Regions from separate parts of the Alteromonas sp. B31-7 genome, predicted to be linked through region 1. Evidence: predicted binding sites of a transcription regulator. Region 1 holds the regulator's gene; the other holds the start of a gene.
The links. The regulator LexA, encoded in region 1, represses DNA repair genes until DNA is damaged. The targets are predictions, from matches to a motif close to TACTGTATNNNNATACAGTA.
Positions count from the first base shown of each region.

Region 2: recN (DNA repair protein RecN) is a predicted target of LexA. The motif match lies at 8,185-8,204, and genes of this name have one in related genera.

Region 1 is NZ_CP065233.1:4,513,623-4,530,360, forward strand. Features, by position in the region: gene IUA53_RS19775 (cytochrome c oxidase assembly protein) at 6-593, opposite strand; gene ctaD (cytochrome c oxidase subunit I) at 612-2,225, opposite strand; gene coxB (cytochrome c oxidase subunit II) at 2,235-3,311, opposite strand; gene lexA (transcriptional repressor LexA) at 3,990-4,616, opposite strand; gene IUA53_RS19795 (TonB-dependent receptor) at 4,756-6,867, opposite strand; gene IUA53_RS19800 (GNAT family N-acetyltransferase) at 7,091-7,573, shown strand; gene plsB (glycerol-3-phosphate 1-O-acyltransferase PlsB) at 7,699-10,146, shown strand; gene ilvA (threonine ammonia-lyase, biosynthetic) at 10,238-11,776, opposite strand; gene ilvD (dihydroxy-acid dehydratase) at 11,773-13,623, opposite strand; gene IUA53_RS19820 (trimeric intracellular cation channel family protein) at 14,165-14,779, shown strand; gene IUA53_RS19825 (YifB family Mg chelatase-like AAA ATPase) at 14,870-16,384, shown strand; gene ilvY (HTH-type transcriptional activator IlvY) at 16,381-16,738, opposite strand, start outside.
Region 2 is NZ_CP065233.1:2,817,530-2,834,267, reverse strand. Features, by position in the region: gene rluB (23S rRNA pseudouridine(2605) synthase RluB) at 1-670, shown strand, start outside; gene dkgB (2,5-didehydrogluconate reductase DkgB) at 875-1,678, shown strand; gene IUA53_RS12175 (sugar O-acetyltransferase) at 1,746-2,312, opposite strand; gene IUA53_RS12170 (hypothetical protein) at 2,346-3,014, opposite strand; gene IUA53_RS12165 (arsenate reductase family protein) at 3,479-3,955, shown strand; gene IUA53_RS12160 (DUF445 domain-containing protein) at 3,982-5,268, shown strand; gene tmpT (thiopurine S-methyltransferase) at 5,236-5,901, opposite strand; gene IUA53_RS12150 (outer membrane protein assembly factor BamE) at 5,978-6,334, opposite strand; gene recN (DNA repair protein RecN) at 6,459-8,144, opposite strand; gene IUA53_RS12140 (hypothetical protein) at 8,353-9,003, opposite strand; gene dps (DNA starvation/stationary phase protection protein Dps) at 9,204-9,713, opposite strand; gene nadK (NAD(+) kinase) at 10,068-10,943, opposite strand; gene IUA53_RS12125 (3-hydroxybutyrate dehydrogenase) at 11,011-11,802, opposite strand; gene IUA53_RS12120 (extracellular catalytic domain type 2 short-chain-length polyhydroxyalkanoate depolymerase) at 11,795-12,865, opposite strand; gene IUA53_RS12115 (E22 family MetX-like putative esterase) at 12,880-14,049, opposite strand; gene IUA53_RS12110 (GntP family permease) at 14,164-15,459, opposite strand; gene IUA53_RS12105 (TonB-dependent receptor) at 15,735-16,738, shown strand, end outside.

The sequences.
Region 1 (16,738 bases):
CTTAGTTACTTTCCAGTTTCAGGCTGAGGGACAATAAAGGGGTTCTGTTTTGGTTTGAGGTCGCCCGCTCTGGCGGTGACGTCATAAAGGGTGTATTGCAACGTAAAATAGGTAATGTCTTCTGGGAGTTGAGGATCCACATAAAACTGCATGGGCATATACGCCTCTGCCCCGGCTTCTAAAGGTTGTTGATTAAAGCAAAAACATTCCGTTTTGTTTAAATACAAGGCCGCGGTGCCAGGCGACACAGAGGGAATAGCTTGCGCGACTATATTTGTTGAAGCGGGATTTCTTACATAGAAATTAACGGTACTCAATTCCCCCGGATGAACGTTTACCCGAGCGGTTTCAGCTCTGAATTCCCACGGCATACCCGTATTAGTCCGAGTGATAAACTCCACCGTGACGTGACGGTTTTCATCTATTTCTATGGACTGATAAGAGGCTGCTGAGTTCTCCGTTTTACCATTAATGCCAGCAATATCACAAAATACATCGTAGAGGGGGACTAAGGCGAAACCAAACCCAAACATACCAACCACAATAATCAGTAATTTAACGACCATTTTGTTGTTTGCGTTTGCCTGAGTCATGATTTCGCCCCTCTCGTCTTATTTCACTGTGGGAGGTGTTTCAAACGTGTGATAAGGCGCTGGAGATGGGATTTCCCATTCTAGTCCTTCGGCGCCTTCCCATACTTGGTTTGACACAGGCTCACCTTGTTTCTTACAAGCCTTAATTAGCAGGGCCAAGAAAATAAGCTGTGACAAACCAAAGGCGAAGCCCCCTAAGCTAATCCACTTATTAAAGTCTGCAAATTGCAATGCATAGTCGGGTATACGGCGGGGCATACCTGCCAAACCTACAAAATGCATAGGGAAAAAGAGCACATTGACGGAAATTAAAGAGCACCAAAAATGCCATTTCGCCAATCCTGTGTCGTACATTTTGCCAGTCCATTTCGGCAGCCAGTAATACACCGCCGCCATGATGGAAAACACAGCTCCCGTCACAAGAACATAGTGGAAATGCGCTACCACGAAATAGGTGTCGTGATACTGGAAATCCACAGGCGTAATAGCCAGCATTAGCCCAGACAAACCACCGATAGTGAACAACACGATAAACGCAATGGCGAACATCATCGGTATTTCGAAGGTAAGTGACCCACGCCACATAGTGGCCACCCAGTTGAATACTTTAACGCCGGTGGGCACCGATATAAGCATAGTGGCGAACATGAAAAACATTTCCATGTAGACTGGCATACCCGTGGTAAACATATGGTGAGCCCAAACCACAAACGACAGTAGCGCAATGGAGGCTGTCGCGTAGACCATAGAGGCATAACCGAAGAGTTTCTTGCGAGAAAACGTCGGTACTATCTGCGAAATAATGCCAAATGCAGGCAAAATCATAATGTAAACTTCTGGGTGACCAAAGAACCAGAAAATGTGCTGGAACATAACGGGGTCGCCACCGCCGGCTGCATCGAAGAAACTTGTACCGAAAAACTTATCCGTTAGTACCATGGTAACAGCGCCTGCCAGGACTGGCATCACAGCAATCAACAGAAAGGCGGTGATAAGCCAAGTCCATACAAACAAAGGCATTTTCATCCAAGTCATGCCCGGCGCGCGCATATTGAATATGGTAACAATCACGTTAATCGCACCCATAATGGAGGAGATACCCATGATGTGTACCGAAAACACAAACAAGCCCGTTGAATCGTTGCTGTAAGTGGTAGAAAGTGGTGCGTAAAACGTCCATCCAAACGCAGGACCACCGCCTTCCATAAATAGTGAACTTAACAGAATTAAGAAGGCACCCGGAAGTATCCAAAAACTCCAGTTATTCATGCGTGGTAACGCCATATCTGGAGCACCAATCATCATAGGTATTAGCCAGTTTGCCAAACCGGTAAATGCCGGCATGACAGCCCCAAATACCATGATGAGGCCATGAACTGTTGTCATTTGATTAAAGAAGTTCGGTTCTACAATTTGTAATCCAGGCTGAAATAACTCAGCGCGGATCACCATGGCCATGGCCCCGCCGACTAAAAACATAATAAAAGCGAACCACAGGTATAAGGTACCTATGTCTTTATGGTTGGTGGTAAATAACCACCTCGTTATTCCTTTAGGGATGTGATCATGGTGATCATCGTGTGTGTCAGTCGCCGCAGAACCCGGCGCGATAATATCGGTAGCTTTACTCATCATGCGCTCCTAGTTTCCGTTGGCCACGTCGTTAACATCTTTAGCTTGCACCATATCCCCAGTGTTGTTCCCCCATGCATTCCTCTCATAGGTCACCACCGCAGCAATATCTTTTAAGCTCAACATTTTTCCGAACGCCTGCATGGCAGTACCGGCTTTTCCATGCAGCACGATATTGATATGTCCTTCTTGATCTTCCAGAGCCATCTTACTGCCCTTGAGGGCGGGGAATACGCCAGGTAAGCCTTCACCATTAGGCATATGACAAGCGGCACATGTGGCGTTATATACCCGCTCTCCCTCTCGCATAAGCTCATCCATAGACATGTTCATAGACAACAAGCGTTGCTCTTCTTCTTTTGCTCGAATTGCCATGGCCTCTTGTTCGGCCATCCAGGCATCGAACTCTTCGGGGGGCTTAGCAATAACCACTACCGGCATGTAGCCATGGTCTTTTCCACACAGTTCCGCACACTGACCACGGTATATGCCTGGTTCATTCACTTTTGCCCAAGATTCGTTAATAAACCCTGGGTTAGCATCTTTTTTAACGGCAAAATCAGGCACCCACCAAGAGTGAATGACATCGTCGGAGGTAATTAAGAAACGGACTTTTTTCCCTGTAGGGATAACAAGAGGGCGGTCCACCTCAAGTAAGTAGTTTTTACCTTTATCAAACTTGTTTTCTATTTGTTCCCGCTGGGTCGCCAGCAGAGAATAAAACTCCACATCTCTGTCTTGGTATTTGTAGTGCCACTTCCATTGAGAGCCTGTAACGACGACTGTCAAATCGGCCTCGCTGGTATCTTCCATAGCAATCAGGGTTTTGGCGGCGGGAACCGCCATGAAGATAAGAATGAGAAAAGGCACTATGGTCCAAGCAATTTCCACTTTGACATTCTCATGAAAGTTGGCTGGCTTGGCACCGCGAGATTTACGGTGTAGGTACATAGAGGCAAACATAACACCAAACACCACCACCGCAATTGCCACACAGATGAAAAACATCAACATGTGTAAGTCGTAAACCTGGCCGCTAATGTCTGTGGCGCCGTAACGCAAATTAAGAGAGGAGTTTTCACTCATCTCGCTGTCGGCAAATATAGCAGTAGAAAACAGTATACTGGGTATACTTGCCCCCAGCGCGACCAGTCGGGTTATGTGTCGTTTCACTCAGCACCTCCGTAATGGCAGAATTTTTGACGCAACATGTGCGTGCGTTACCCCTGCCTCGTGGTTTTTTGTAAACGAACTCTATCTTTCACTACTTTCCAATCACACAATGATTGTAAAATTAAGTTAGAGCCATTGTTATTATTTTGTTAATCACAGTATAAGAATTGCGCAATAAAACCGCTACGTCTAGTCTTTTCTCAGAAAAAACCATTAAATTGCTCATTTATTGATCAGCAAGATAGGTAAAAACCCGTTGTGCGGGCGAGGTGGAAAGGCGTTTAGGGCAACGTTAAAAGGCTGTTTGAAACGGCTATTTAGAACAAGTTGTTTTTCAAGAAAGGCAAACATAAACTCAGCAATCAGACACTAACAGCATTTATGTGGATGTTTTCAAACATAAACCGAAGACATTCAGGCGGAAGGTATAGAAAATGAAAATAGGCACATTTCCCATGCTTTTCTTTTTCTGTGTGTACGCGTACTCAAAGTACAAAGCGGTGTTTGATTAGGGTGTTATCCACCAATCGCAATGAGATAGGTAACAAAAAAGCGACCTAAAGGTCGCTTTTTCATCAAACAGGATGAATCTTACATCCAGTCAGCATTTCTAATTACGCCAACGGCAATACCTTCAATAGAGAAAGGTTCAGAGGCAAGATCGACTTTTATGGGTGAAAACTCTTCGTTTTCAGCATGCAAAAGCACTTCACGACCGCGTTTTTCAAGACGCTTTACCGTAACATCTTCATCCACTCTGGCGACCACAACCTGGCCATTGTGCACGTCGGTGGTTTTGTGCACGGCAAGTAAATCACCGTCCAAAATACCGATATCCTTCATACTCATGCCATTAACACGCAGTAAAAAGTCGGCCTGAGGCTGAAATAACGCAGGGTCTACTTTGTAATGAGACTCAATGTGCTCTTGCGCAAGAATAGGCTCACCCGCAGCAACACGACCAATAAGGGGAAGCCCTGCTTCTTCTATCGATTCTTCTTCAAGAGGAATATTTAATTTTATTCCTCGAGACGTACCAGGAAGAATTTCGATGACCCCTTTACGAGCAAGGGCTTTCAAATGTTCTTCAGCTGCATTCGCTGAACGAAACCCCAACTGACGTGCAATTTCTGCACGGGTTGGCGGCATGCCAGTTTCTTGCATGGTAGTTTTTATAAGCTCAAGAACTTCCGTTTGTCTAGCTGTGAGTGGGCGCATAAAAGACCTGTCTGTCTATACAGTTCCTGTAAGTATATACACCTACATATAAATGGCAAGCAGCAAAACAAATTAGTGGCATGATCAAAAAAGGCAACCTCGTCACTGAGGTTGCCTTGTTGAAGGGGCTAACCGATGATTAAAAGCTGTACTGTAAACTAATACGTGCGTTTAACGGTTCACCCGTTGAGATGTTGTTATCGTTATGTGCTGATGGGAAGTAATCCTCATCAAACAGGTTTTCTACGTTAAGTTGGAACTTCAAGTCCTCGCTATAGTTGTAATACACAGCCGCATCAACCCGAGTGAAATCAGGCAGAGTAACACTGTTACTTAACGAGGCGTATTGCTCAGATTGATAAATTACCCCTAAGGCAACCCGCCACTGTGTGTTCACTTGATACTGGTTCCAAACGGTAAGCATATGCTCGGGTAGCTGCGCAAGATCTCGGTTTGCAAGTTCACCGTCACTAATACGACCCATTTCTTGCCCATCTAGATTGCTATACCCTGCATTGATAGTCCATTTTTCACTAAGCGAACCCACCACCTGAATTTCGTATCCCGAGGTTTCAGTACCGGTCAGTATTGACGCTTCTGGATTGTTAGGATCCTGCGCTGTGCCGTTTTCTCGTTCCACTTCAAACGCAGCAGCGGTCACGCTTAAACTGTCTGATACATTCCACTTCACACCAATTTCTTTATTTTCAAATTCTTCAGCGTCTAAGGCTTGAGAAGTAAGCGAAAGGGTTAAGAATTGATCTCCCGAGCGTGGCAGAAACGATTTGCTATAGCTTGCGTACAAAGACACTGATTCGGCTGGCTTATAAATCACACCGGCTCGAGGAGATACCTGAGAGTCTGAGCTCGTTAATAATCCATTGTTACCATCGTCCGCGCCATTATTCACTTCGATGGTATCCACTACATCTATGTCAAAGTTGTCATAGCGTAGGCCAGCAACCACGATCCAGTGATCACTGAGCTTGATTTCATCTTGCAAAAATACTGAGGTAAAAGTGACATCTGAGGATCTGTCGCGAACCGCATCGGTTAACGTCATCTCTGGAATCACTAGTGGATCAGAAAACCCAAAGGTTACCTGATCATCTTGGCTATCAGCGAAAAACGCATCTCGACGATCGTTAGCGGTTTCTTGATTACCATATTCCACACCGGTTAACACCGTATGCTCTATGTTACCTGAGGTGATTTGACCAATTAAGTTCACTTGCACTAGCGCATTTTCACGCGCAGTGGTGTCGCGATAACCATCGAGAGTGACGGTACCCGCTTGATCGTCAAAATTAACCGGATAAAGATTTTGGTACGCTTTGTCATAATCGGCAAATTGCACAGAGCCGTTAAGATTCCAGTTTTGAGAAAGACTGTGATCAACGCGAACCCTTGCTATATGTGCTTCAAGCGTCGTATTGTTAAAGTCAGGATCACCAAAATATGTGTTGTCGTAACCTTCTAACGGCGCACCATTAAGTGACGGAACGCCCCGGTCCACCAATCGGTCATCATTAACGTATTCATAAGACGCGACTACACGAGTATCTTCGCCCGCATGCCATGTGTAAGTAGGGTTAAACGCGTAACGCTCGCCGTCTTTGAAGTCGCGATGGTTATCAATGGCATCGAACACGCCGTTAAATCGAAACGCATTTTTTTCGTCGATCACCTTGTTGGTATCAACGCTAATTGACCCTGCAGAAAACGTATCAATCCCTGCTGACAAGGTGGTGAAGTTTTCTTGGGTGTCGGCCACCTTAGTCACACGGTTAACCACACCACCGCCGCCGCCACGGCCAAACAATAACGCATTGGCACCGCGTAATATTTCTACACGCTCTAAGTTATAAAGTGGGCGAAAATACTGAACATCATCACGTAAGCCGTCCACAAAAAAATCTGCTGTCGTATTTTGACCTCGAATCGTGACTTGGTCCCGATGATCTTCGCCTAACCCAATGCTCACGCCAGGTGTGTACTGCATTACATCTGAAATACTAAATAACGCTTGCTGCGCAATTTGCTCAGCGCTTACGACAGATACTGATTGAGGTACATTTATCAGTAAGGTTGGCGTTTTTACTGCGGTAGCCACCTGCTGACCAAAGAACGCGCCTCTTACGGTAATACGTTCTACGCTTTCTTCTTTACTGTCGGTTTCGTCAGCCAGTGCCACGTTGCCATATAAGGCCAATAACACAGCGGCAGAAATTGCTTTGGTGCTAAGTTTCAAGAATGTCTCCCCAATGCTCAGATGAACATAAACGTTTTTATTAAAGTGTTGATGACGCGAATGATAATAGTTATTAATAACAATTAAAAGTACATTTAGCAAAAGTTAAACTAATTTATATATTGATGCCATCTCACACGTCTGGGCGATACCGTGGCATACGTACGCCAAGGCCATTTTTCATGCTATATTTGCGCAATGATAAGAATACCCTCAACAATCTATGCTACGTTTTCATAGTTACACTGATGCACATGCCCCGTATTTCGACGCCATAAATCGACAATGGATAACCGAAATGTTTGTGCTAGAAGCCATAGACGAGCAGGTTATCAGCGACCCTGCTACCTACGTTATTGCGCCGGGCGGGCATATTTGGTTCGCAGAACATCCTGACCTTGGCATAGTAGGCACCTGTGCATTGATGAAAAAAAGTCCAGGGGTCTTCGAACTTACTAAGATGGGCGTGGTCGGTACTGCTAGAGGATTAAAAGTCGGTGAGGCGCTGTTACAGCATGTATTGAGTCAGGCTCCTTCAATTGCTTACAACACCCTTTTTCTTCTCACCAATAGAAAGTGTGAGGCGGCTATCCACTTGTACGAAAAACTAGGATTTAGACACTGCCCAGATATTATGCAACGCTTTGGCGCAGCGTATGAGCGATGTGATGTAGCCATGCGTTATACAACGCCCAAAACAGCCTAACATTCGTGACGAAAATAACCGTCTATACTGAGCCTTGTATCGCCGTCGCCTAGGTTGGGAATGCGTGTATTTCCTTAAGGTGTGATACACTTTCTCCGTTTTAATTTCATAGGATCACTTAATTCATGTCGTGGATGCGAAAAGTCCTTTTATCGGTATTTCATTATCCTGTTAAATTGTTAGTAAAAGCGCACAGTATTCCCGTCAATGTGGAGACCGAGCTTGGCATAGATAAGGGCAAGCCCATTGTTTACTTGTTGCCGACTAACTCAGTCACTGATCAGTTGGCTTTAAAAATGTCTACACAAGCACTCGGACTCCCCGTGCCCACAGACACATTAACACTAGCAGGCCGCGAATATCCGTCTACCTTATTTTTACGCAAAACGCCGCCAATCTTTAGAAGCGCGGCAAAAGACACGGGAATTGAGGATGTATTTACCGACCTATTCCACCTTCATCGCGATCATGAAAACCTTGACCTTCAGGTGGTTCCCGTTTTTGTGTCTTGGGGCAGAGCTCCGGGCAAGGGCAAACCAGGCCTAAGCGATTTAATTGCCGATAATGCCGCAGCAAGTTGGCTACGAAAACTATTCATCGTGTTGTTTTTAGGCCGCGATAATTTTATTAATTACTCAAAGGCCGTATCTGCCCGTGCCATGTCTAATCAGCACGGTAGTGATCAACGAATAGCCCACAAACTTGTTAGGGTAGCGAGTACTCACTTTCAAAGAAAACGTCAAAGTATGACAGGGCCTACGTTACTTGAACGTCAAGAATTAAACAATAGCGTTTTAGGGTCTGATGCGGTACGTCGCGCCATGGCAGAAGAGTCTCGCAGCAAAAAAATCAGCCATGAACAAGCCAAAGCGCGCGCACAATCTTATGTGACAGAAATCGCCGCTGATTATCGAGAGGGGCTCATTCGCTTCGGCGACCGCTTGCTAACGCGCATTTGGAACAAAATTTACAACGGTATTAGTGTTGGTCACGCTGAGCGCATACGCGAACTCGCCGCCAATGGCCACGAAATTGTCTATGTTCCCTGTCACCGAAGCCACATGGACTACCTGCTACTCACCTACGTTATTTACCACGAAGGCATGGTAACACCGCATATCGCCGCGGGGATCAACCTTAACTTCTGGCCAGTAGGTAAGGTTTTTCGACGAGGTGGCGCCTTCTTTTTGCGTAGGAGCTTTGCTGGCAATAAGTTGTATACCGCCGTGTTCAGAGAATATTTAGAATTGCTATTTAACAAAGGCTATTCGGTAAAATATTACCCTGAGGGCGGTCGTAGTCGCACAGGCCGTCTTATCCCTCCCAAAACCGGCATGCTCGCCATGACAATTCAAGCCATGCTGAAAGGCGTCAACCGGCCAGTCAGTATCGTACCTGTCTACATTGGCTACGAAAACGTCATGGAAGTCAAAAGCTACCTTAACGAATTAAAAGGCTCGAAGAAGAAAAAAGAGTCGAATTGGCAGGTGTTTTCAGCCATTAGAAAACTGAAAAACTACGGCCATGGATACGTTAATTTTGGTGAGCCCATTCAGCTAAATCAGTTCTTAGAGAGCCACGTACCCAACTGGCGAGATTGCAGAAATGCTGAACCTGAGAAAAAGCCAGCCTGGCTCACCCCAGCGGTTAACGAGTTGGCTAATAATGTGATGACGCGGATTAATCGTGCGGCGGCGTTAAACGGAATGGCGTTGTCGTCTCTGTGCTTATTGTCATCGAAAACTCACACAATGAGTGAAGCTGAGCTGAAACAGTCTATGGGCGATTTTGTTGCCCTGTTTAACACTGTGCCATTTAGTGACGATGCAACTATCCCAGACCTCAGTGTTGACGATCTTTATGCTGAAACCATGAAGTTAGGACGGTTTGATATTAAAGAAGACGACTACGGTCGACTCATTAGCCCTCAACCTAAGTCGGCAATTTACCTCACCTACTATCGCAACAACATTCTGCATTTGTTTGCATTGCCAGGATTGATAATGGCCTGCGTATTTGCCCATAAAGGCACATCGAAAAATGCAATATTGCAGCTTATTGCGGCACTTTACCCTCTTTTACAACGAGAGCTTTTCTTGCATTTATCACAAGACGAAGCGCTTTCACACACCGATGCGTTAGTGACAGCTTTGCTGGATTTAGGGTTGTTGCGGCAAAAAGGTGATGATTTGCTGCCTCCCGGAGCGCAACAAAAGCAATTTCATTCCGCATGGCTATTGAGTCGCTGTATGCAGGAAACCTTACAACGCTATGCGGTGGTGTTAACTATCTTAGATAGAGAAAAGACGATTAGTCGCTCCACCCTTGAACGCACAAGTAAACAAGTTGCAGAGCGCTTATCAACATTATATGGCTTAAGCTCCCCTGAGTTTTACGACAAGAACGTACTGTCTAGCTTTATTTCAGCCCTTAAAGACAATCACTGGCTAGATTCCGCTGAAGACGGTAGCTTAAAGTATTCGGAAGAATGTGAAGGCTTACGAGAAGATGTCATGGCGCTAATTTGGCCTGAAATGGCCCAGCACTTAGAGAATGTGGCATTCCATCATTGATGTTGTAAAGCGTAGATGAGTGCACTTTGTGTCGCCCCAGGGTAAACAATGCTTAACCTGGAACGGCACAAAGTGCAAAAAATATTACACCCTAATTGGGTTGTGAAAGGAAAAACTGATAAGCAGGGTCGTTGGTCACTTCCTCTACCTTGTAACCCAGCTCAGCCACATGGGTATTGAAAGCGTCACGACTGTCTGGCGCAATATCGAACCCAGCCAACACTAAGCCCTCTGCCGCACCATGGTTACGATAATGGAACAATGTGATGTTCCACTGTTCACCTATGGTACTCAAAAAGTTGAGTAATGCGCCTGGTCGCTCGGGAAACTCAAAACTAAATACTTGTTCATTCAAAATGGTCGGGGGTCTGCCACCGACCATATGCCGAACATGCAATTTAGCCAGTTCATTGTCTGTTAAATTAAAACAATCGTAGCCTTTCGTCGCGAGGTCAGTTTGTAACGTGGCAAACTCTTGCTGCCCGCCTTTTAACTTCACGCCAACGAATATGTGAGCTTCACTGTCACTGGCATAGCGATAGTTAAATTCAGTAATCGCTTTAGCACCAACACACTCACAAAATTGCTTAAAGGCGCCTTTTTTCTCTGGGATTTTAACCGCAAACACGGCTTCTTTTTGCTCGCCTAATTCGCAGCGCTCCGACACATAACGCAATGTGTGGAAGTTGATATTCGCGCCGCATAAAATGCCGCCAAGCTTCTTGCCTTTTAGGTTATGCTGTTTCACGTATTTACGGATTGCCGCCACAGACAAAGCCCCGGCAGGTTCAGCGATAACTCGGGTGTCATCAAAAATATCTTTAATTGCGCCGCAAATTTCGTCGTTAGTCACAGTGAGGGTTTCATCAACAAGTCGGTTGCATAAACGAAAGGTTTCTTGCCCCATCACTTTCACCGCTACACCATCAGCAAAAATACCAACACTGTCTAACTCGGTGGGCTGTCCAGCTTCTTTTGCTTTGATAAAGCACGCCGACTCTTCTGATTCTACCGCAACTATTTTTATACTCGGCTTTAACTGTTTAAGATAAACCGCAATTCCGGCGGCCAATCCACCGCCACCCACAGCAACAAATAGAATGTCTAAATTTGGGTTTTGCTCAAGTAATTCCCGGGCGACCGTGCCTTGACCCGCAATAACGTCGGGGTCATCAAACGGCGGTACAAACGTGTACCCATGAGTGTCGCATAAATGCTTCGCATGGCTACTTGCTTGGTCGAAGCTCGTGCCATGCAGTACCACATTTACATTGTCACCACCGAAACGTCGCACGGCATCTACTTTAATATCTGGGGTGGTTTGCGGCATAACGATGGTGGCTTTTATGCCTTTCATCTTGGCACTATAAGCCAACCCTTGTGCGTGGTTACCCGCAGAAGCCCCAATCACCCCAGCATCTAGTTGCGCTTGTGATAGCGAACATATGCGGTTATACGCACCACGCAACTTAAAGCTCTTTACCGGTTGTTGATCTTCCCGTTTTAGAAAGACGTCATTACCCAATTCTGCCGACAAAAGTGACATGTAGGATAACTCACTGGCCACGGCCACTTCATAAACAGGTGCCAGCAGTATCTTTTTTAGATAGTCGTGATCGCTGACGGTCATAGGTTCTCCAATTTCGTCACATCACGCACAGCCCCTTTATCTGCACTTGTCGCTAGGGCCGCAAATGTTTTCAACGAGGTAGACACTTCACGGACACGGTTTTTCGGGCGCCAAGGTTTTTCACTGGCTTCCATTTTCGCTCTTCGTGCTGAAAGCTCTTCATCGCTTATGGCAATGTTGATGCTACGATTTGGAATATCAATTTCAATCTTATCGCCATCTTCCACTAAGCCAATACCACCGCCACTGGCTGCTTCAGGCGAACAGTGTCCAATAGACAAGCCACTGGTGCCACCACTAAAGCGACCATCAGTCACTAAGGCACAGTGCTTACCAAGGCCTTTAGATTTCAGGTATGACGTGGGATAAAGCATTTCTTGCATACCCGGTCCGCCACGAGGGCCTTCATAACGAATGAACACCACATCGCCAGCTTTCACTTCATCACCTAAAATGCCTGCCACAGCGTCATCTTGGCTTTCGTAAATGCGCGCTGTGCCGTTGAATTTCAAGATAGATTCATCAACACCAGCTGTTTTTACGATACAACCATCTTCGGCCAAATTACCGTATAGCACGGCAAGTCCACCTTCTTGGCTGAAAGCATGCTCAATGGAGCGAATACAACCATTTTCTCTATCATCATCCGCGGTATCCCAGCGGCAATCCTGACTGAATGCCTGAGTGGTTCTAATACCCGCAGGACCAGCACGGAAAAACTTAATGGCGTCTTTATTCTCAGGGTTGGTGATATCCCAGTCGCTAATAACCTCTGTAAGCGGCTTACCCAGTACGTGCTGAACGTCGGTATTTAATAAACCCGCTTTGTGAAGCTCACCTAAAATACCTAAAACACCACCGGCTCGGTGCACATCTTCCATATGGTATTTTGGCGTAGATGGCGCAACTTTGCATAGATGAGGCACGCTACGTGAAAGACGATCGATATCATCCATAGTGAAAGGCACTTCCCCTTCCATTGCTGCGGCCAACAAATGCAAAATAGTATTGGTTGAGCCACCCATTGCAATATCGAGGCTCATGGCGTTTTCAAAAGCACTAAAATTGGCAATATTTCTTGGCAACACGCTTTCGTCATCGTCACCGTAGTAACGCTTACACAATTCTACAATTTGCTCTCCGGCTTTTTTGAACAAGCTTTCACGATCGGCATGGGTTGCCAACATTGAGCCATTACCAGGCAGCGAAAGGCCAAGCGCTTCCGTTAGGCAGTTCATTGAGTTTGCGGTAAACATCCCTGAACATGAACCACAGGTAGGGCAGGCAGAACGTTCGATTTCATCGGTGTCGGCATCGCTAACTTTATCGTCAGCAGCGGCCACCATTGCATCCACTAAATCGAGCTTAATAAGCTGATCAGATAACTTTGTCTTTCCCGCTTCCATGGGGCCACCTGACACGAAAATAACCGGAACATTCAGACGCATGGATGCCATCAGCATTCCCGGCGTTATTTTGTCGCAGTTCGAGATGCAAACAATTGCATCCGCACAGTGTGCATTTACCATGTACTCAACGGCATCAGCTATGATTTCACGCGAAGGTAAACTATACAGCATACCGCTATGCCCCATTGCAATACCGTCATCTACGGCAATGGTATTAAACTCTTTCGCGACACCGCCGGCCGCTTCAACGCTTCGAGCAACCAATTGCCCCATATCTTTAAGATGAACGTGTCCCGGCACGAACTGCGTGAATGAATTCGCGATAGCGATAATGGGCTTTCCGAAATCAGAATCTTTCATACCAGTGGCGCGCCATAACGCGCGCGCTCCTGCCATATTTCTACCTTGGGTAGTGGTTGCAGATCGTAACTTGGGCATAAATCCTTCCCGTTTTAAATAAGCTTAAAAATGTATTTGTTCGACAGTGTCGTCAACATCTCAGTTGTTTGCTATTGGTGCGTATAACCCCATTAATGGGTTATGAACAAGATGAGCGAGTATCATAGCTTGTTCAATGACGTCTTACTTCTTTAAACGCTATGAGACAATATGCCTACGCGCCGACGTACATAATAGCGATATAACATGAGTGACTAGACTATGCTTAGCACTGTCGCAATTAAATGTTTTAGGTCGTTCACGATTGAGTAAAAGCGAGAATACAAGGTAGCAAATTCATGCTAAACCTTTCTTTCGCATAACTAATTTGACGAGTAATAACAGCGTCCTTTTGCTATTACTTAAATGAATGGTTGCTCATTAGGGCTTATGGCTTTTACCCTGAAATTACAGTGCGCTTTTTAACGTCTGTATTGTAACGGCAAGAAATAGCATGAAAGTAGGGCCAAAATCAAGTATTTTGCGGCCTTTCGCCTATATCTATGGGCAAATTAACAAGAAGAAAACGGTAAATAATAAGATGATAGATTGGTTTCATTGGGCGAATCTGGCGGGTGTGGCAGTATGCGCCATCTCAGGCACCTTAATGGCATATCAAAAGCGAATGGACGGATTCGGCGTTATTGTACTTGCCAGTGCCACCGCAATTGGCGGCGGCACACTAAGAGACATGATGCTAGATGTTCCCGTCTTTTGGATTGCCGACACCGATTACCTTTACACCACATTAATTGCCGCTTTTATTCCTATCATTTGGTTGCGAGTGAGCCCTAGATTCCCTTATCACTATTTGCTTATTGCAGACGCATTTGGCTTAGCGCTTTTTAACGTAGTCGGCATTGAAAAAGCATTAGCCAACGACACCGGTATTGCGGTAGCCATTGCTATGGGCACCATTACCGGGGTTTTCGGAGGCCTATTGCGAGACGTCATTTGCCGAGAAGTTCCCTTGGTATTGCACGGTGAACTTTACGCGACCACCTGCATAGTAGGCGGCGTTGTGTATGGCCTAGCAGCCTACTTTGGTTTTGCCACCCAATGGTGTGGTATTGCTGCACTCTCCACCACCGTATGCTTTCGCCTAGGTGCCATGCGATGGCATTGGGAAATGCCCGTATTTAATAGAGAGCATTAAACGGGTTACCCCCTAAAATACCATCCGAAGTACAGTATTAACTGACGCCCAACTTACATACATTACTCTTCTTATTAAGGAGAGTTGTTAATGAGTATGGCAGTTGTAAAAACCTTCGCAGGGCAGGGTGTGTCTGCCCCAGAGGTCTCAGTAGAAGTACACTTGGCAAACGGTTTGCCTGCCTTTCAATTGGTGGGCATGGCAGAAACCAGTGTCAAAGAAGCTCGCGAGCGCGTACGCAGTGCATTAATAAACAGTGGGTTTGACTTTCCCGCCAAGCGAATTACGGTCAACCTCGCGCCAGCGGATATTCCTAAATACGGCGGACGATTCGATTTACCTATTGCCGTAGGTATATTAGTGGCTTCAGGATACCTTCCTGATACCTGTTTATACGATATCGCCTTAGTGGGTGAGCTAGGCTTAAACGGCGAAATAAAATCCGTAGGCGGATTAATTCCTATTTTAATGGCCAGCGCCCATGAAGGGCTGCCGCTTATTTTTCCAGGGGTAAATGATGTAGAGGCTGCCATGGTTTCTTATGCCACGCGCTTTCCCGCGTTTGATTTACTCTCAGTCTACGAGCACCTCGCCAAAAACACACGCTTACAAGAAGGGCAGCCTTATAAAGAACCTAGTCGTGCTAGCGAGATTAAGGGCTGGGATGACATAATAGGTCAAGCACAGGCCAAACGCGCCCTAATCATTGCGGCCGCAGGCGCGCATAATCTACTTATGGTAGGCCCTCAAGGTACAGGAAAAAGTCTTTTAGCCAGCCGCCTACTTAGCTTACTCCCTCCGTTGTCAGAACAAGAAGCGTTAGAAGTTGCCGCGATACACTCGGTAAAAGGCGAAACCATAAAACCCACAAACTTCAAAACACGAAACATGCGTTCGCCTCACCATACAAGTTCTGCAGTAGCCCTCACCGGCGGAGGTTCGCACCCGATTCCGGGTGAAATTTCGCTAGCTCATCATGGCGTTCTGTTTCTAGACGAATTACCTGAATTTGGGCGAAAAGCATTGGATGTGCTGCGGGAGCCCCTTGAAACCGGTGATGTACATATATCCCGCGCTTCAGGAAGCGCCACGTATCCGGCTAACTTTCAATTAATTGCAGCAATGAACCCCAGTCCCACTGGCGATATTGACGACAACCGGCTTACGCCTCAACAGCAACTCAATTATTTGAATCGCCTCTCTGGTCCATTGCTCGATCGCATCGATATTCAAGTTGAAGTTCCCAGGCTTGCTAGCTACGACTTGTCGGTACCGATTTCACAACACGATGATTCCATTCATCAGGCAAAAAAACAGGTTATGGATGCCCAATCTCTACAACTGACACGCCAAGGAAAAACCAATGCTCAGCTTAGTGGCGCGGAACTCGCTACCTTATGTCAGCTAAACGATACCGATTTGCGATTTTTACAAGCAGCAGCCAAGCAGCTCAATCTTTCTATGCGAGTGTTTCATCGTACGTTAAAAGTAGCACGCACTATTGCAGATATAGAAGGGCAAACACAGGTGCTTCGGCCGCACTTAAGTGAAGCATTGGGCTATCGGGCCTTAGACAACTTAATCAAACAGTTAAGCAGTCATTAACCACGAGGTATAAAATCCAGCTTCAAAAATGCATCAATAAGCGGTTCTTGCTGCTTATCTTGCAGGCAGCATAGACCTAGCGCATAAGGCTCTATATCTTCTACAGCAATCTGGGTCACGAGACTTGCCATACTCGAGTGATCAAGCACCACTTTGGGCACAAAACCAATACCACATTCTAACGCCACCATACTAACAATGGCTTCATTGCCCCCCACTGATGCGTACACATTCGGCCTAACACCATGTTCGGCAAACCAATGGTAAGCAATACGTCGGGTAGGGCCATGCTCAGGCATAATCACTTGATGTTGTGTCCAGTTTATTTGCGCCAATTGGGTGAGCCGCCACTCT
Region 2 (16,738 bases), 1.7 Mb from region 1:
TCGTCATGACCCCGACGGCAGAGATACTGTCTTCGATCGCCTGCCCGCGATTAGATTGGGGCGTTGGATCACCGTAGGGCGGTTGGATATGAACACCAGTGGTTTGTTACTTTTCACCAATGACGGTGAATTGGCAAACCGTTTAATGCACCCGAAATGCGAAGTTGAACGAGAATACGCTGTACGCGTATTTGGCGACGTCACTAACCAAACCCTTACGACGTTGCAAAAAGGCGTTCAGTTGGAAGATGGCGAAGCTAAGTTTTTGTCTATTACAGGTAAAGTGGCCCCTGTAGGGGCGGAAGACGAAAGCATGAATCGCTGGTTTAACGTTACCTTGAAAGAAGGGCGTAATCGCGAAGTCAGACGTCTTTGGGAATCCCAAGGTGTGCAAGTTAGCCGCTTGATAAGGGTAAAATACGGGCCTCTAGCGTTACAAAAACGTTTACCTCAAGGGGCGTGGGTTGAACTTGGGCTGGAGGACGTCAATGCTTTAAGAGGCATTGTGCAATTACCGGAAGAAACCCAGTCTATGATTAATGTTCGTCAAAATAAATTAGACCATGTTCGCTTAAGCCGTATGCGTCGCTCTGTTAAAAAGCACAAAGTGCGTAAAGAGCAAAAAGAGCAAGGTGTGAAAAAGCGGGTGGGGCGTAACACCAAACGTTAATTATCCACATTTTTTGGCGGTTTATTGTAAATGATAAACTGCCAAATAGTCTCCTAAGTCATTAATCATCTCGCCTTACCATTCTATAAGACCTTAAAACGCCTTCCCGCGCCTTACATCTATGATTACTTCAGGCGATCTCCACCTAGGCTTCATTCGTAGCAAAAGCAAGATACGAACATTTTCAGCGACAAGGAGAGATTTATGAAAGACATGCCACAGTTAGGAATGGGAACCTTTCGTTTAGAAGGGGATGAGGCGACTTCAGCGGTAACCTCGGCACTTAAGGTTGGATTTCGTCATGTTGATACTGCGCAATTCTATGATAACGAAGAGAACGTTGGAGACGCCATCAAAACAAGTGGTCTAGCCCGCTCTGAACTTTTCGTAACCACAAAGGTGTGGCACGAAAACTTAGGCAAAAATGCGTTTATTCCAAGTGTTCACGAAAGCTTGGCAAAGCTAAAGTTAGAGTATGTTGATTTACTTTTGATCCATTGGCCTTACCCTGGTGATGACTTAACCATGGAAGACTATTTGGGAAGCTTAAAAGAAGTAAAACAGCTTGGCTTAGCCCGCCATATTGGGGTATCTAACTTTACCATAGGCCAATTAGAGCAGGCTGAACGCATTCTAGGTGAAGGTGAAATTTACACCAACCAAATAGAATTACACCCGTTTATGCAAAATAGACAGGTAGTAGAAGCCTGTAGAGAGAAAGGTATAGGGGTAACGGCCTATATGCCGTTTGCCGTTGGTAAAGTCATGAAAGATGAAACCCTTAAAGCGATAGCGCTGGATCATGATGCTAGTCCAGCTCAAATTGTTTTAGCATGGATGGAAAAGCGAAAAATCTCTGCCATTCCTTCGTCTACTAGTGAATCTCATTTGGCACAAAATGTAGATTATAGCCGTGTGGTTTTAACCGCGGATGATTTAAAGCGTATTGACGATTTGGATAATGGCGATCGCATTGTTAACCCTGATTTTGCGCCCAACTGGGATTAAGGGCTTGTCACCCTTAGCCATGCTTTATTAAAACTTAAGCCGCGCCTTTACGTTAAAGGCGCGGTGTTTAAGAGGCGTCAGGATCAATCGTTTTGATGATTCGAGCAGGGTTGCCGCCAATAACTAGGTGACTACCAAAACTTTTCGTTACTACAGCACCAGATGCCACAACCACGTTGTTTCCAAGTGTCACACCAGGGTTGATCACTGCCATGCCGCCTATCCAACAGTTATCGCCAATAGTAATGGGTTTAGCAAACTCGACGCCGGTCGCACGCTGAGTGGGGTTAATGGGATGAGTAGCGGTATAGAGCCCGACTTGGGGGGCAAGCATGCAGTTGTCACCAATAGTGACGGGGGCAGCATCAAGAATGACACAGTTAAAATTGGCGTAAAAGCTCTCGCCAACAAAGATGTTTTCACCATAGTCGCACTTAAACGTAGATTCAATATAAAGACGCTTGCCTGTACCACCAAACAACTTTTTAAGCAGTTGGGTACGGGTTTTATGTTCACTTTGGCAGGTGCGATTTAATACATCGAGTTGTTGGCGACAGGCAACCCTCATCATTGTGAGGGTTTTATCTGAGGGGAAATACATTTCCCCCGAAAGCATTTTTTCTAATTCAGTCATAACTTACGATAACGGTGAAAATAGCCACTGACCTTACTGTTCAACATGGTAACTTTCAACTACTTTCTGGTGATGCGCTGGATTTTCAAAAACCAAGGAGACAGGACGGTTTAATATGATACTGCCATGAATCTTAACGGTTTTATCTATCGTTAATGTTGGTTTGTCATCGGAATCGAACCATTTAGAATCTGGCTTTTTATAGGTGATATCACCGAAGATAACACTCATAACTGAAAGATTAACATCGCCATTTAAGGTTTCAATATCTTCTTTCACCGTTACGCCAACTAAATTTATATCGCCGTTTACAGAAGTAATGCTGTTTTCTATCTGGCTGTTTTTGTGAAGGTTTATGTCACCGTTGACGGTGGCTATTCCTGCGCGCACTTGCAGGTGGTCGCCTGCGTTAATATCACCATTCACAATATCGATTGCGCGTAGATTCACGTGCTGTTCGATATCGAGATCCCCGTTGACGATGCTGACCTGCTCTGCGTGAGCGTGATGGTCTAAAGACACGTTACCGTTAACCGATGAAATTTCACCTGCATGCTCGTGTTCCTCCACATGAATATTGCCAAAGAGGCTGCTTAAGCCGTCTCCATTATTGGCTTTGGCGTCACCAACTTGAATGATACAGCCGGTTAAAAAAGTAGAAGAAATGAGCACTGCGGCCAGTAAGGTACGGTGATGAGACATGATTATTCCTATTTTATTATTTGTTCACTGAAAAGCACATGATGAGGTATGGCTCCTCGCACAGATGCTAAAACCAAGATGGATATTAGCCAAAGCTGTAAAAAAGTAACCACAAGTTGTGCCAAGTTATATAGTTCATATTATTCAATGGGTTACTGATATTTTTCCTCTTGTGAGAAATGCGGGTTAGTCAGGATGATTACGGAGTGGTCATTTTGACTAACTTATTGAGTTTTCAAATAACTTTCCTGTAGCCGTCTCCAGTACAAAAAGACAGATTGGACAGTCATAAGATAAATTGGACAGTCAAACGGAATTGGACAGTCAAAACAGAAGAAGAAAAAATGGGACAGTCAAAAGCACATATTGGACAGTCGCATGGGGTATTATTTGATGATTGTCCATATTTTGGTAACAGAGGTAGGATATTGTTATAGCGAATAATTTACGTAAAGGAGATAAGGGTGATTACCATTTACCATAACCCAGAGTGCGGCACTTCTCGCAATGTACTTCAAATAATAAGAGATGCAGGGTACAGCCCGCAGGTTATTGAATATGTAAAAGAAGGTTGGGATCGGGAACAACTCGATTATTTGCTAAGCGCGGCGGAGATAACACCAAGGCAGGCGCTTCGAACCACAAAATCGCCTGCAGACGCTCTAGGGCTTTTAGATGAATCAGTGACGGATGATGTTCTCTTTGAAGCTATGTTAGCTCACCCCATTTTGGTGAATAGGCCTATGGTTTGCATGTCAGTTGATGAATATGAGGTTGAGGCGACGAGAGTGCCAAAACGGCCGTCTCAAGAAGTGGTTGCCTTGTGCAGGCCTAGTGATGCTATTTTGGATATTTTACCTCTATGGCCAACGGGCCCTTACCAAAAAGAAGATGGTACGCTAATTATCGATACGTCAGGGCAGCGAGTTTTACACAAATAAATGAGTAGGTAGGTTAGGAGATCACAGTGCATCAAAAGCAAGTTCAGTTGCGAAAAGCAAAGCAGTTAGCATTGTGGTGTTTAGTGGTAGCCGGGAGTATTTTTGTCGGCACTATTCTGATACCGAAGTTTTTCCCAGAGCTCGCCAGTGCTTGGTGGCTTGGGTTGATAAAAATGGCCAGCGAAGCTGCATTGGTTGGTGGGCTAGCCGATTGGTTCGCGGTCACCGCCTTATTTAAGCCTATTCCTGCTAGATACCCCATTCCCCATACCAATATTGTGGCCAATAATAAGCGAGCAATCGCTGATAACTTATCCCTTTTTGTTAAGGATAAATTTTTTCACGCCACGGCAATTGAGAAGCTGATTAAAGAAAGTGATCCTGCGAAAGGCGCAGGGAGGTGGCTATCTAACGTAAATAACAGTACACGATTAAGTCGCTTCTTGTGTGATGCTTTAAGCGGAATATTGCGGGTGATTGACGACAAGCCGGTAAAAGCCTTTATCGCAAAAACGGCACATAAAGGGTTGAAGCAAATCGACTTACGGCAACTCATGGTCACTTCTTTAAATTCGGTAACAAAAGAGCGGCAGCATCAGGTTGTGCTCGATAAGGTTCTTGGCAAACTTGCCAGTTTAATGTCGCAGCCTAGTACGCAAGAGTATATTGCTGAAACCTTAGTGGCGTGGCTAAAGACAGAATATAGCCGGGTGGAAAAAATTCTTCCCTCAAGTTGGTTAAGTGAAAAGGGAGCACTTATCGCTGTTAAGGCCGTTTCCAGCATCCTTGACGATATCTATCATGACGCAGAGCACCCAATTCGACACGCTTTTGATGAACAGGTGCATGAATTTCTTTATGAACTTCAGCACAGCCCTTTAATGGAGGAAAAGGTTAACAGGTACAAAGCGCAATTGGTTTACGACCCCGCCCTAAACGGTTATATTCACAAAAGTTGGCAACGTTTTCACGCTTGGCTTCTGGCATCTTTAGAAGCACGTGAGGGGCTGGTAGAAACCAAGGTTTCTCGCTGGCTTCAAGAGTTGGGTATTAGCCTTACTGAAAACAGTGATTTATCACAGGCATTTAATACCCATATCGGCGAGGCGGCAAAATACATGGCACCAGAATTAGCTGATTTCTTAACCCGGCATATTAGAGATACCATCAACAGTTGGGATGAAAGAGAAATGGCCGAGCAAGTTGAACTTAATATCGGGCGAGATCTGCAAAAAGTGCGTATTAATGGCACCCTAGTGGGCGGTTTAATCGGTGCTATATTATTTGCGGTCGAGCGTCTTATTGGGAGTTAACGTGAAAACCAAGTTGTTGGCATTAACTTTACCTTTTAATCCGCCCTCTAGATTAGAGCGCTCTATACATTCAACCTTGTAGTGTTCACGATACAAAGCGGTAACGGTGTCTTCACTTACGCTAAACGGCGGCCCAGGCATGGCATTTTGGTCATATTCAAATGACACTATAAGTTGAGGAGCACATTGGGTGAGTGCCACTATATGTTGAGTATATTGTGCTCTTAAGGCCTCTGGTAGTGCCACTAAGGCAGCCCTATCGTAAACCGCGGATATTGGACCTATGTCGTTTTTCGTTAACGTGAAAATGTCACCCACAAAAACGGTTAACGTATTTTTCTGATAAACCTTGCCATGTGCAAATTCCCGAATGATTGGGATAACGCCCAATTCCTCAAATAGTTGCTGTATAGCAATTTCGCTTAACTCAGCGCCTATCACCTGGCACTGTTGAGATAGTAACCATGCAATGTCTCTTGTTTTACCACAAAGCGGTACAAAAATGCGTGGGGGCAGGGCAGGTGATGTATTCAATATCACATCGGCATATTTAACCAAAAATGGGTTACCTGTGGGTTCATGAAAGCCAATCTCATTATTTTGCCACTTACTGTGCCAGAAATTGTGTTCCATAGAATAACCTCACTGTGATGTAGTAAAACGGTAGAGCACAAAAAAGGCAGTTAAGTTAACTGCCTCATCGTTTATGTTAGTTGTCTAGAGGGACGTTAAATTCTTCAGATAGTTCAAAGTCACCTTCTACGGTATCTACTTTGTTATCGACGAAATTAATGGTCATTTGTTTTTGAAAATCTTCCCCACGCTTTCTCATACCTCTTTTCATGTCATACACATAATACCAAGTGTCATCATCAAAAGAGTCTTTAACCACCGGGTTTCCCAGTACATATTTGACTTGCTCTTTCGTCATGCCTACGCGTAGTTTTTTAACGTCCCGCTCATCAAGGAAGTTCCCTTGAGGGACATCAATGCGATAGATCCAGTTCGTACAAGCGGTAGAGGTTAGGGTAATGCCAAGTATTACTAAAAGATGTTGCAACTTCATGCGTTTTTAAGTCCAGTATTGCCTTTGTTAGTGCCTAAAGGTTTATAAAAATCTAAAACCTAAGCTATTTTATTGCAAGCGCGAAGGCATGCTACATTGACAACTATGACCAATCAACTGCATTTTAGTTCGATGATGCGCTTTTAAGTAGCTCTTTTGCGTTCGCTAAGGCTGATTTGGTGACTTTGTCACCAGCCAATAGGCGAGCCAGTTCGTCTATCCTGTCTTGCTTTGTTAGGGCTAGCATTTGAGTTTCTGTACTTTCACCATCGGTTAACTTGGTGACGAAAAGCTGATTGTGCGCTTGTGCTGCAACTTGAGGTAAATGTGTCACACACATGACCTGGTGAGCCTTTCCTAAGCGTCTTAATAAACCACCTACAATAGACGCCGTGGGGCCGCTAATCCCGGTATCCACTTCATCGAAAATCATCGTCGGCGTCGCATGGTTATCACTTGCTATAACCTGAATTGCCAAACCAATGCGTGACAGTTCGCCTCCTGAGACCACTTTTTCTAATTTGTCTGTTTCCTGGCCAGGGTTGGTAGACACGTTAAATTGCACAGTATCGAGGCCATAACTCACTGGTTTTTTCAGTTCATCGTATTCAACGTCGATATTCACTTTTGCATGGGGCATATTCATTTGTTGAATTTGTGCTTCAATTGCACTGGCTAACTTCGATGCAGCTATAGACCGGCTTTCTGAGAGCTTTTTGGTGGCCAGGAGATAAGCGCTGTGGCTTTGTTCAACCTCTAATTCCAGCGTACCTAGCAAAGTCTCTTGTTCACCCAGTGCAGTAAACTCACTGACCAGGGATTGGTGATGAGAAAACAACGCCTCAGGCATGACAGCGTGTTTACGCGCAAGCTCCATGGCTTTCGCGTACCTAGCTTCAACCTGCTGAAGGCGTAAGGGATCAATTTCTAATTGATCGCAATAACTTCTTAATTCACTGGCGGCTTCTTCAATTTGAATTGAAGCATCGTTTAACATGGATATGATAGGCGTTAAGGTTGCATCGTGCGCTTCTAGTTCGCCTAACCTTTCAATACTATTTTGAATGACTGAAAGGGCATTCCCTTCGTCACTTTCATACAAGTTGTACACACTGGTTTGAGCTTGTTCGAGTAAACTTTGGCCGTTGCTTAATCGCTTATGCTCTATTTCAAGCTCTTCAAACTCTCCTTGCTCTAAGGCAAATTCATCCAGCTCTTTGACTTGGTAAGTTAATAACTGCAGGCGATCCTCCCTTTGCTGTGCCTGCGCTTTAAGCGTTGTCAGGGTGTTTTGCTTTTGTTTCCACTGAGAAAATGTACTTTTTACTTCACTAAGCAAGGAGGAGTGCGACGCAAAACTATCCACTAATTGACGTTGATAATCTTCCTTAAGCAGCTGTAAATGGGTATTTTGGCCGTGAATAGCCAACAAAAATTGACCCAAGCCTTTAAGCTGTTGAAGCGAGGCAGGCACCCCGTTGATAAAGGCTTTAGAGCGCCCTTCTTTTGAAATAATACGTCGAATAAAGCAGCTGTTTTCATCTTCGTCAGAAGTGAGTTCATGCTCGTTAAGGAAATGTTTTGCTTTATGGTTATCGGTTAGCGAAAAATGGGCAATAATTTCTGCTTTTGCTGCCCCTTTGCGCACCGCATTAGCGTCGGCTCTTTCACCCAGACATAAACTTAAGGCATCAATAGCAATTGATTTACCTGCGCCGGTTTCACCTGTGATGGCGGTTAAGCCATTCTCTAGTTGTACAGATAACTGTTTGACAACGGCAAAATTTGAAATAGAAAGATGCGCTAACATAACCACACTCGCAAACGTTGAACATGATGATATATACAGTACGTGTAAATATATACAGTATTTCGCCAATGTAAAGTAAAAAGCGTTAGGCTGTGATAGCAAGTTAAAGCGATTATTTAATGAGCGCTTTTAAGATCAATGAGTTAGTTAATTGCTATGTAATAACAATAGAGAAAAAATTTTGCACAAAGGGGGAGTGATTGACGTTTCACTGCGGCTCTCTTTTCATTATTTCCATTTGAATAAGCAGCCCGCCTCGTGTCACAACACTTGCGCCATTAAGCACCAGTAATGGCCAAGCTATACTTATCGGCATTGTTAGTGCAAAGGCCAGCGTTGTCAGGTCTTTAATTAATATACTGCGAAATAGATGGCTAGATAAAGTTCCTACAGTTTTAGCTCGCCGTAACGTTAACCATTGATGCAGGGTACCTTGAACAAGAATCGCTGTAACAACAAGCATCAAGCCATTTGCGCCAAGTTGTGCAATACCTTCATAGGGTCGAAAAAGCATAGAAACTAAGCCTAGCGTTAATGCGCATAGGGCAGTTATAAATACCCATTTTACAGTGCGGTTATGCCTGTCTTGCCATATTCTAAAAAGAATAAGCAAAATTAAGATTAAGGCGCCGAGTCGGGTCCATACCAAGTAGTGATTAAAGGGGCTAATCGCGATGCCGAATATAAAGTTAGCGTAAAATGCGAAAAAACTAGAGGCAAATTGGTTAGTCGATAGGCTCGCCGTTGCCTTTCCTATTTCTCTTTTTTTTCGTTCTATCACTAGCCATTGATGCGCAAGCCCATACCAAGTGAGTAAAAATGCACAGGCACTTAGCGTTCCAAGAAGGTGATATAACATACAGTGAGAATCATCTAACTAAAATGTAGAAAGGTGGGGGAATGATGACGGAAAATAAAGATAATTGCTATCTTAAGCGGTGAAGAATAGTGCGGTTTAGCACCGTTTGTCTCCGCTAAATATTCGTGATTGGAATACGTAATAGAAAGCGGAAACCATAGGTTTCCGCTTCCAAACGACGTTGCTTTTTCGTCTTTTGATTATTGACTCAATTCGCCGCTGCCAGACTCAATGTGCGCGCGAACAAACCACTGAAATTGCTCTAAATCAGCCAGTTGACCCGTCACCATATCTTCAGAAACGGGGTCAATGTCGCCAAGACGCTCAATGGCAGTTCTATGATCACCATTAACGCCCTCATAAACTTTATCCAGCGCTTTTAAGTGATCAAGTACTAATCCCTTGCCTAGACTGTAATCTTCCCAACTTCGACCTTCTACGATAGCCTTAGGTGTGCCCTTAGGCACCCCGCCTAGGGTGGCTATGCGCTCTGCAATGGTATCTGTCATTCCTCTAACAGCGTCTACTTGAGGGTCTAGCATTTCGTGGACGCCGATAAAATTAGGGCCCACTACATTCCAGTGAATGTGTTTTAAGGTAAGTTGAAGATCAAGCAGCGCCACTAGGCGGTTCTCAAGAACCTCGATAGTTTTTGATGCGGTTTCATTGTCCATACCTGGGGCAGTAAATTTAATTTCACTGTTACTCATAACATCTCCTATATATCGATTATTGCTCCACACAAAACCGCTATTTCGTCCAGCGTCGCGATCTATTATTACGCGAGCAGGCCTGTGCTAATGAAAGCGACCTTGCCGACGACAGACGCAGGAAACATTCACAATTTTGTGTGTAAGAATCTTACTTAGCAGAGTGCAACCCATATGCCGACTAACTTAAAAAAAGGGTAAGTTACCGATATGAAAGGGAAATTGGGGATGTATTAAAAAATCTTTAGATTTCAATGTGATAGATTTTGAGAAAAAGGTACGGAGTTTTGTAATGGGGCGTGTAATAAATGCAGAGTCACCCGTCTGGAACTTAGGCGGGAGACTCAGTGTGCTTTAATAAAGTTTACTTCCCCATCCCAGTTTTTTACGTAGAACGTTGAAATAGCTGTAACCCTTTGGATGCACTAAGTGCAATTTGTCTGCGCCCTTATTAATGCGAATTTCGTCGCCGGGGAGAACGGGCAGTACAATATGGCTGTCGCAACTTACCTGAAGGGAGTCACTATTCACTTTCGACACTTTCATAGAAACTTGGCTATCAGCGTCTACCACAATGGGGCGACTGCTAAGCGTATGCGGAAACATAGGAACTAAGGTTAGCGCGTCGAGCTTTGGCATAATGATAGGGCCGCCAGCCGACAATGAATAGGCGGTTGAACCAGTGGGCGTGGCAACAATGAGGCCGTCGCTTCGTTGACTAAACACAAATTGATCATCAATGTAAATTTCAAATTCCATCATGTGTGCAACTTTGCCATGATGCAGCACCACTTCATTCACCGCCGCGTTATTACTTTTCAGCTTTTCATGGCGATAAACGCCGACTTCTAAAAGAAACCGTTCTTCAACCACGCATTGTCCGGCAAAGATTAAGTCGAGTTGCTGACTTATTTCATCTGGGTGTATATCGGTCAAAAAGCCAAGATTGCCACGATTTACACCTACAACATGTATGTCGAAGCGGGCTAATACGCGGGCAGCACCTAGCATGCTACCATCGCCGCCCACCACCACGGCTAAGTCGGCCTCTTTGCCAATCGTGACGAGGTTACAGCTTTGTAGGTTATCTGTGTCTAGCTCTTTAGCTATACTTTCTTCCACCAGCAATTTACAGCCTTTTTCAAGTAGATAATCGGCGAGTATATTTAGGCTATCGTGGGTAGCCGCGTGCTGAGGTTTTCCAATTAGAGCAACGGTTTGATAGGGCATACAGTGCTAATGTCCTTCATTTCCAATGGATTGGACATTAGCACAGGTGTTTAACAAAAGAAACGCATTACCGCGCCGTCCAGCCCCCATCCAGTGCTATTGCTTGCGCAGTAATATTACGCGCACTGTCTGACATTAAAAATAAAGCGGTATCAGCCAATTCATCAATTTCAATAAACTGTTTTTTGGGCATAGGTTCTAACATGATTTTATTAATCACGTCATTTTCTGTTAGGTTATTTTCTTTTGCCTGCGCTGCGATTTGTTGCTCCACCAATGGGGTTTTTACGTAGGCAGGGCAGAGGGTGTTAATGGTGATGTTGCTGTCACCGGTTTCGAGCGCGAGGGTTTTCGCAAAGCCGAGCAGCCCGTGTTTGGCCGAGACATAGGCAGACTTATAGGGTGACGCCACAAGAGAGTGAATAGAGCCAATATTGATTATGCGGCCAAAGTTGTTTTCACGCATGGCGGGTAAAAATGTTTGAGTCAATAAGGCGGGGCCCACCAGCATAATATTGATAAGTTTCTGCCATTTATGGGCTGGGAAGTCTTCTAATTTAGCAACGTGTTGAATGCCTGCATTGTTAATAAGCACATCGACATGCAGCTCGCCTAATTTATCGGGTAAGGCGGAAACGCGTTGGGCGTCGCATACATCTACCGCAACGGCACGTATGTTGGCGCTACAGTCAACACCTTGTTGCTCACACTCGTTAATTAGCCGCGATACCGCCTCTTGTGCTGCGTGCTCGTTAATATCGGCGATAACAACATAATGGCCGTTCAACATCATGGACTTCGCGATGCCATAGCCAATACCGCTAGCGCCACCGGTGACGAAAACTGTGCGTTTATTCATTTGGGGTCTCCTTCATTTTGGCGCCTTCTGCCTCAAAATGACGTGCGCTTCCCCCTTCGTGATTTAGCGACTTCAGCATCTGGGTTACCGCTTTAATTTGTTCGCCATCACGGTTAGCGTAATCTGATGAGGTGTAGCCCCACCAGTCCCAACATCCTTGGGGGTTTAGCGGCATAAATAACGACTTTTTCGTCTGCGGGTACAATACAACAATGTTATTATCATCCGCCCAAGTATTGATTCCCGTTTGAGTCACATAGGCATTGCCCACCGCATCGGCGTATTGGTTGCAGCCATGAAAACTAATATGTGCTCGACAAGGCTCCCCACTAGCACAATTTTCCGGCACATAAACGAAAGCCTCTTTGGCTAATGTGCTGGCGTGTCCTCCAGAAGACGCGTGTTGATCAATGGTGTAAAGTGCGCCCGAAAGCTGATCGTCTGGCGAATTGAGATCGCCCACCAAATGAGAAAGCATCGCGCCCGCAGCGTCATAATTGCACTTTCCAATATAAGGTGCCTTTGATGTTTGGCAATCGCCTCCGTTTTTTTGCGTAGGGAATAGGTGCGCGGTAGGCTTATCATTCACGTATTTTATGTTGTTTTCGTCTACCCACGCTTGGTATTGTTCGTAGAGGCGATCACTCACTTTACGAATAACGCGAGTGTCTTTGGTTCCATGGTAGAGCCAAACTTTCGCGGCATGAAGGTTTTCTAGTGGCGCAATTTTTCCCTGTTCTTCGTACGTTTTAGCGTGTTTATTTAGCGCAACGATATCAATGGGCGACGCTAGTTTGTCAACACACTTCGCCAGCGCTTGGGTAATATCACCTTGAGCACAATAATAGGGGCCTGCTGCCAGTACGCCCACGCCAGTCACCCAATCACTGTGGGCCAGGTGAAACTGTGTCGCCATATACCCGCCAGAAGAAAGTCCTGACACAGTGACGTTTGTCATATCAAGAGAAAGTGGAGGCGGCACCGTGTTGTCTTGTGCCACACTTGAAGGTGTCATCGTCCACAATGCAATAAGAGAAGTTAAAAGTGGTGCGTTTACTTTCATAACTATTCCTTTCTTTATTCGCTTTCTAAGAAAGCACGTATGCGTTCGGCTTGAGCATGAATACCGGTCACGCCCTCTAAATGGCCTAAATCCCCGTGTAACTCATCAATAAACGTATCTTTATTCATGTCTTTTAACGCGCTGTATGCGGATGTTGATAAATAGGGCATCAATAAAAGATCTGATGAAGACGGAATGAAGAGGGTTTTTGCCCTGATTTGTTCCATACCTGAAGCCAGGGTTTCCCGATGGCCCGCCACAAACAATTGGCAGGCTCTTACTAAATACAAAAGGTGATTGGCATCCATCTTTGCACTACGAGCGCGCGCGCGGGATGCCAGCCAAGAAACAATAGAGTGCGATTGGTTAATGTTTTCAAGAGGCGCTTTTTCGGTATTGTGAAACCCGAGTTGAGCACCTTGAGCATTGAAAAATTCAGGGGTTAAGGCATTTTGTGTAATCAGCATAAGCGACGCGGTTAAACCATCAGTGGGGCCGTTATCCCTCGTGTAATCTCCCTTGTTCCACTTGCTATCCAGTTTTATGGGGGCAGCCCAGTGAGCGAGATTTGCAGTTGTCCAAGCGTCGCTTTCTCCAGCGCCAATGACAGAAATCATTCGTGGTACCCAATCGGGGTAAGCGCTAGCCCAATCAATGGCCTGCATCGACCCCATCGATGGGCCAATAACAGCGTGAAGCTTTTTAATACCTAAACTTTCTAGCAATGCCTTTTGAACATTAACAAAATCGCGAATAGTCACGACGGGAAAGCTCAATCCATAGACTTTGCCCGTGCGAGGGTTTATCGATGCTGGCCCCGTGGTTATTACATTGTCATCGTAGGCGTTTAAGTTAACGAGTGAATCAACACTGACAACAAAATACTTTTTGGTATCAATGGCCTTATGAGGACCAATGATGCTATCCCAATAGCCGGCAGAGGCATCGCTTGGCGTGTATTTTCCCGCAGCATGTGATGACCCTGAAAAGTAATGGGTTATTAATATAACATTATCTTTGTTCTCATTAAGGTTGCCATATGCCTCCCATCCAACGTTTATTTCCTCAATAACCTTGCCGCCGAAGGTGGAGAAGTTAGCCATAGTGAACACGTGCTTTTTAACGAGAAGCGGGGCGGTGTTTTGGGCGTTACCTAACTGCTTAGCGAAAAGGCTGGGTGGCATTGCTATTAGCATAAAAAGGCAAACGAATTGGGTGAAAAATGACCAGGCTAACCTCTTGTTATGGGGGCTCGGTGTGCAATTTGTGCGTTGTTTAATCGACATAGCTATACCTCCTTAAAGTATGCTGAATAATACAATGGCCATACCCAGCCCAATGAGCGGCACCACCACGGTCAGTGCCCCTACCGCCCAGTAGGCGGCTTGATGGGTTTCATGACAAATGGCGCGAATGGTGGTTACCACATAGCCATTGTGGGGAAGAGAATCCAGTGCGCCCGATGATATTGAGACAATGCGATGCAGTTGCTCAGGCTCTACGCCTTGGTCGAGATAATGAGGGGCAACCAAGGGCAGTGCGATGGCTTGTCCGCCCGATGCACTGCCTGTTAACCCGGCAATAACGCTAACGGCAATGGCGGCGCCAATAAGCTCGTTGCCAGGAATTTGTGTCATAAGAGATACGGTTTGTTGGAAGGCATCTGTATTTTTAGCGATGGCGCCAAACCCCACCACTGCCGCCGTGTTACCGATGGCGATTAGCGCGCCAGTGGTTCCCGTATTAACCGCCATCGATAGGCTATGAAAGTGGGAATAGTTTATGGCCAATAAACACAGTACACCGCCGCCCAAGGCCAATATTAATGCTAATTGTGCCAATGATTCATGAAATAAGAAAGATATCACCAGCACCACCACAAGCGGTATTATACCCGTGAGCGGATGAGGCAGAGCGCGCGCTGTCAGCTCGGGGTCGGTGTCACGTGCGGTAAACTGTTCACCATTGTCGACCGCTTTGCGAATCATTTTGGCTAACCACCAATATCCGAAACATGCCATAAATACTGCGACAACAAGGCTGACCTCCCACGCCGCAAAAGGCGAGGTACCTAAGTATTTGATGGGGATCCAATTTTGGATTTCGGGCGACCCGGCCGATGTCATGGTAAAGGTAACAGAGCCAAAAGCCATTGCGGCGGGTATAAAGCGCCGAGGTAAATTGGCGTCTTTAAATAAGCTTACCGCCATAGGGTATACCGAAAACGCGACCACGAATACACTCACGCCACCATAGGTTAAAATGGCGCATGCCAATACCACTGCCAGCACGGCACGCTGAAACCCAATTTTTGAAATTATCCACCGTGAAACCGATTCAGCTGCCCCCGTGTCTTCCATAAACTTGCCGAAAAGCGCACCGAGCAAGAACATAAAAAACCAAGATGCAATAAAGCCTGAGAATCCGTTCATATAAGTTTCGACAAAGTTAACCTCACCGCTAAACACCGAAATATTATTGGTGATGGCAACCACTAGCGCACAAAGTGGCGCAGCAATGAATAAATTCATCCCGCGAATGGTTAATACAATAAGCAACAGCAGCCCGCCTACCAGGCCAATCATACTTAACATAATTATTTTCCTTTAAGAATCTGTGACCGCAGATAATCCGGAACAGTTAAGTTGATGGGGTTGTATGTAAATGCTTAGCAAGCCAATGACTTTTCTAAACGAATGAAAATTAAACATATGTATTTAACTTAAGCACTGAGTGTGGCGTGACTTTATATAAATTCCCATAGTACGATGGTACTACATACTGTTAACAAATATTTAACTAAAGTGGTTTTGACCGTAGGCAGAACATCCGGCAGTGAAAACAACGTAAAACAAAAAAGGACTCACTCATGTCATTAACCACACACAGCAACCGCACAGCGCGGTTACCTAATACTTCTCTCACTTTATGTGCCATGGCAGTGGCCACAGGACTATGGATTTCACCTGTGCAGGCACAACAAGCAGATGAGGAAACCACGCAAGAAACCAGCAAGCTAGAGCGCATAGAGGTTACCGCGCGTAAAACCGTGGAGTCGCTACAAGAAACCCCCGTGGCTATCACGTCAATTGGTGCTGCGGAACTGGGAGAAAAAGGCATTAGCGTACTCACCGAAGTACAGCAGTTTTCGCCAAATACAACCTTGCAGACAAGCCGGGGTACCAACTCTACTCTTACTGCATTTATTCGAGGTTTAGGGCAGCAAGACCCACTTTGGGGTTACGAACCGGGGGTTGGAATTTATGTAGATGATGTCTATATCGCACGGCCTCAAGGGGCGGTACTGGACTTACTCGATGTGCAGCGAATAGAAGTATTGCGTGGTCCCCAAGGAACACTTTATGGGAAAAATACCATTGGTGGCGCAGTGAAATACGTCACCCAGGAAATGACGGGTGAAATGCAAATGAACCTTGAGGCTACGCTTGGTAGTTACAGTCAGCGAGATGTAAAGCTAACGGGTCAGTTTCCACTAATCGAAGATACCGTGTATCTGGGCGTGGGGTATGCAAATTTAAATCGTGATGGGTTTGGCGAATATTTAATCAGTGCACTGCCCAATCAGGATAAAGAAAACTACAATAAAGATTTGTGGGCCGCGCGGGTAACGTTAGAAATTCATCCAAGCGATCAGCTCTTTTTTAGGTTTGGCTGGGATAAAACCGAAGACACCTCAAACGCAAAAGGGGGTTACCGACTGCTACCTAGCCTGTTAACCGATGCGCCTGTACCCGACTCAAAATACGACTCATACACCAGCTTGCCAACGTGGAATAAAGTTGAGTTGGAAGGGTACAATTGGTTGGCGCGGTACCAAGTGTCTGACAATTTAGAGCTTAAATACATAGGTTC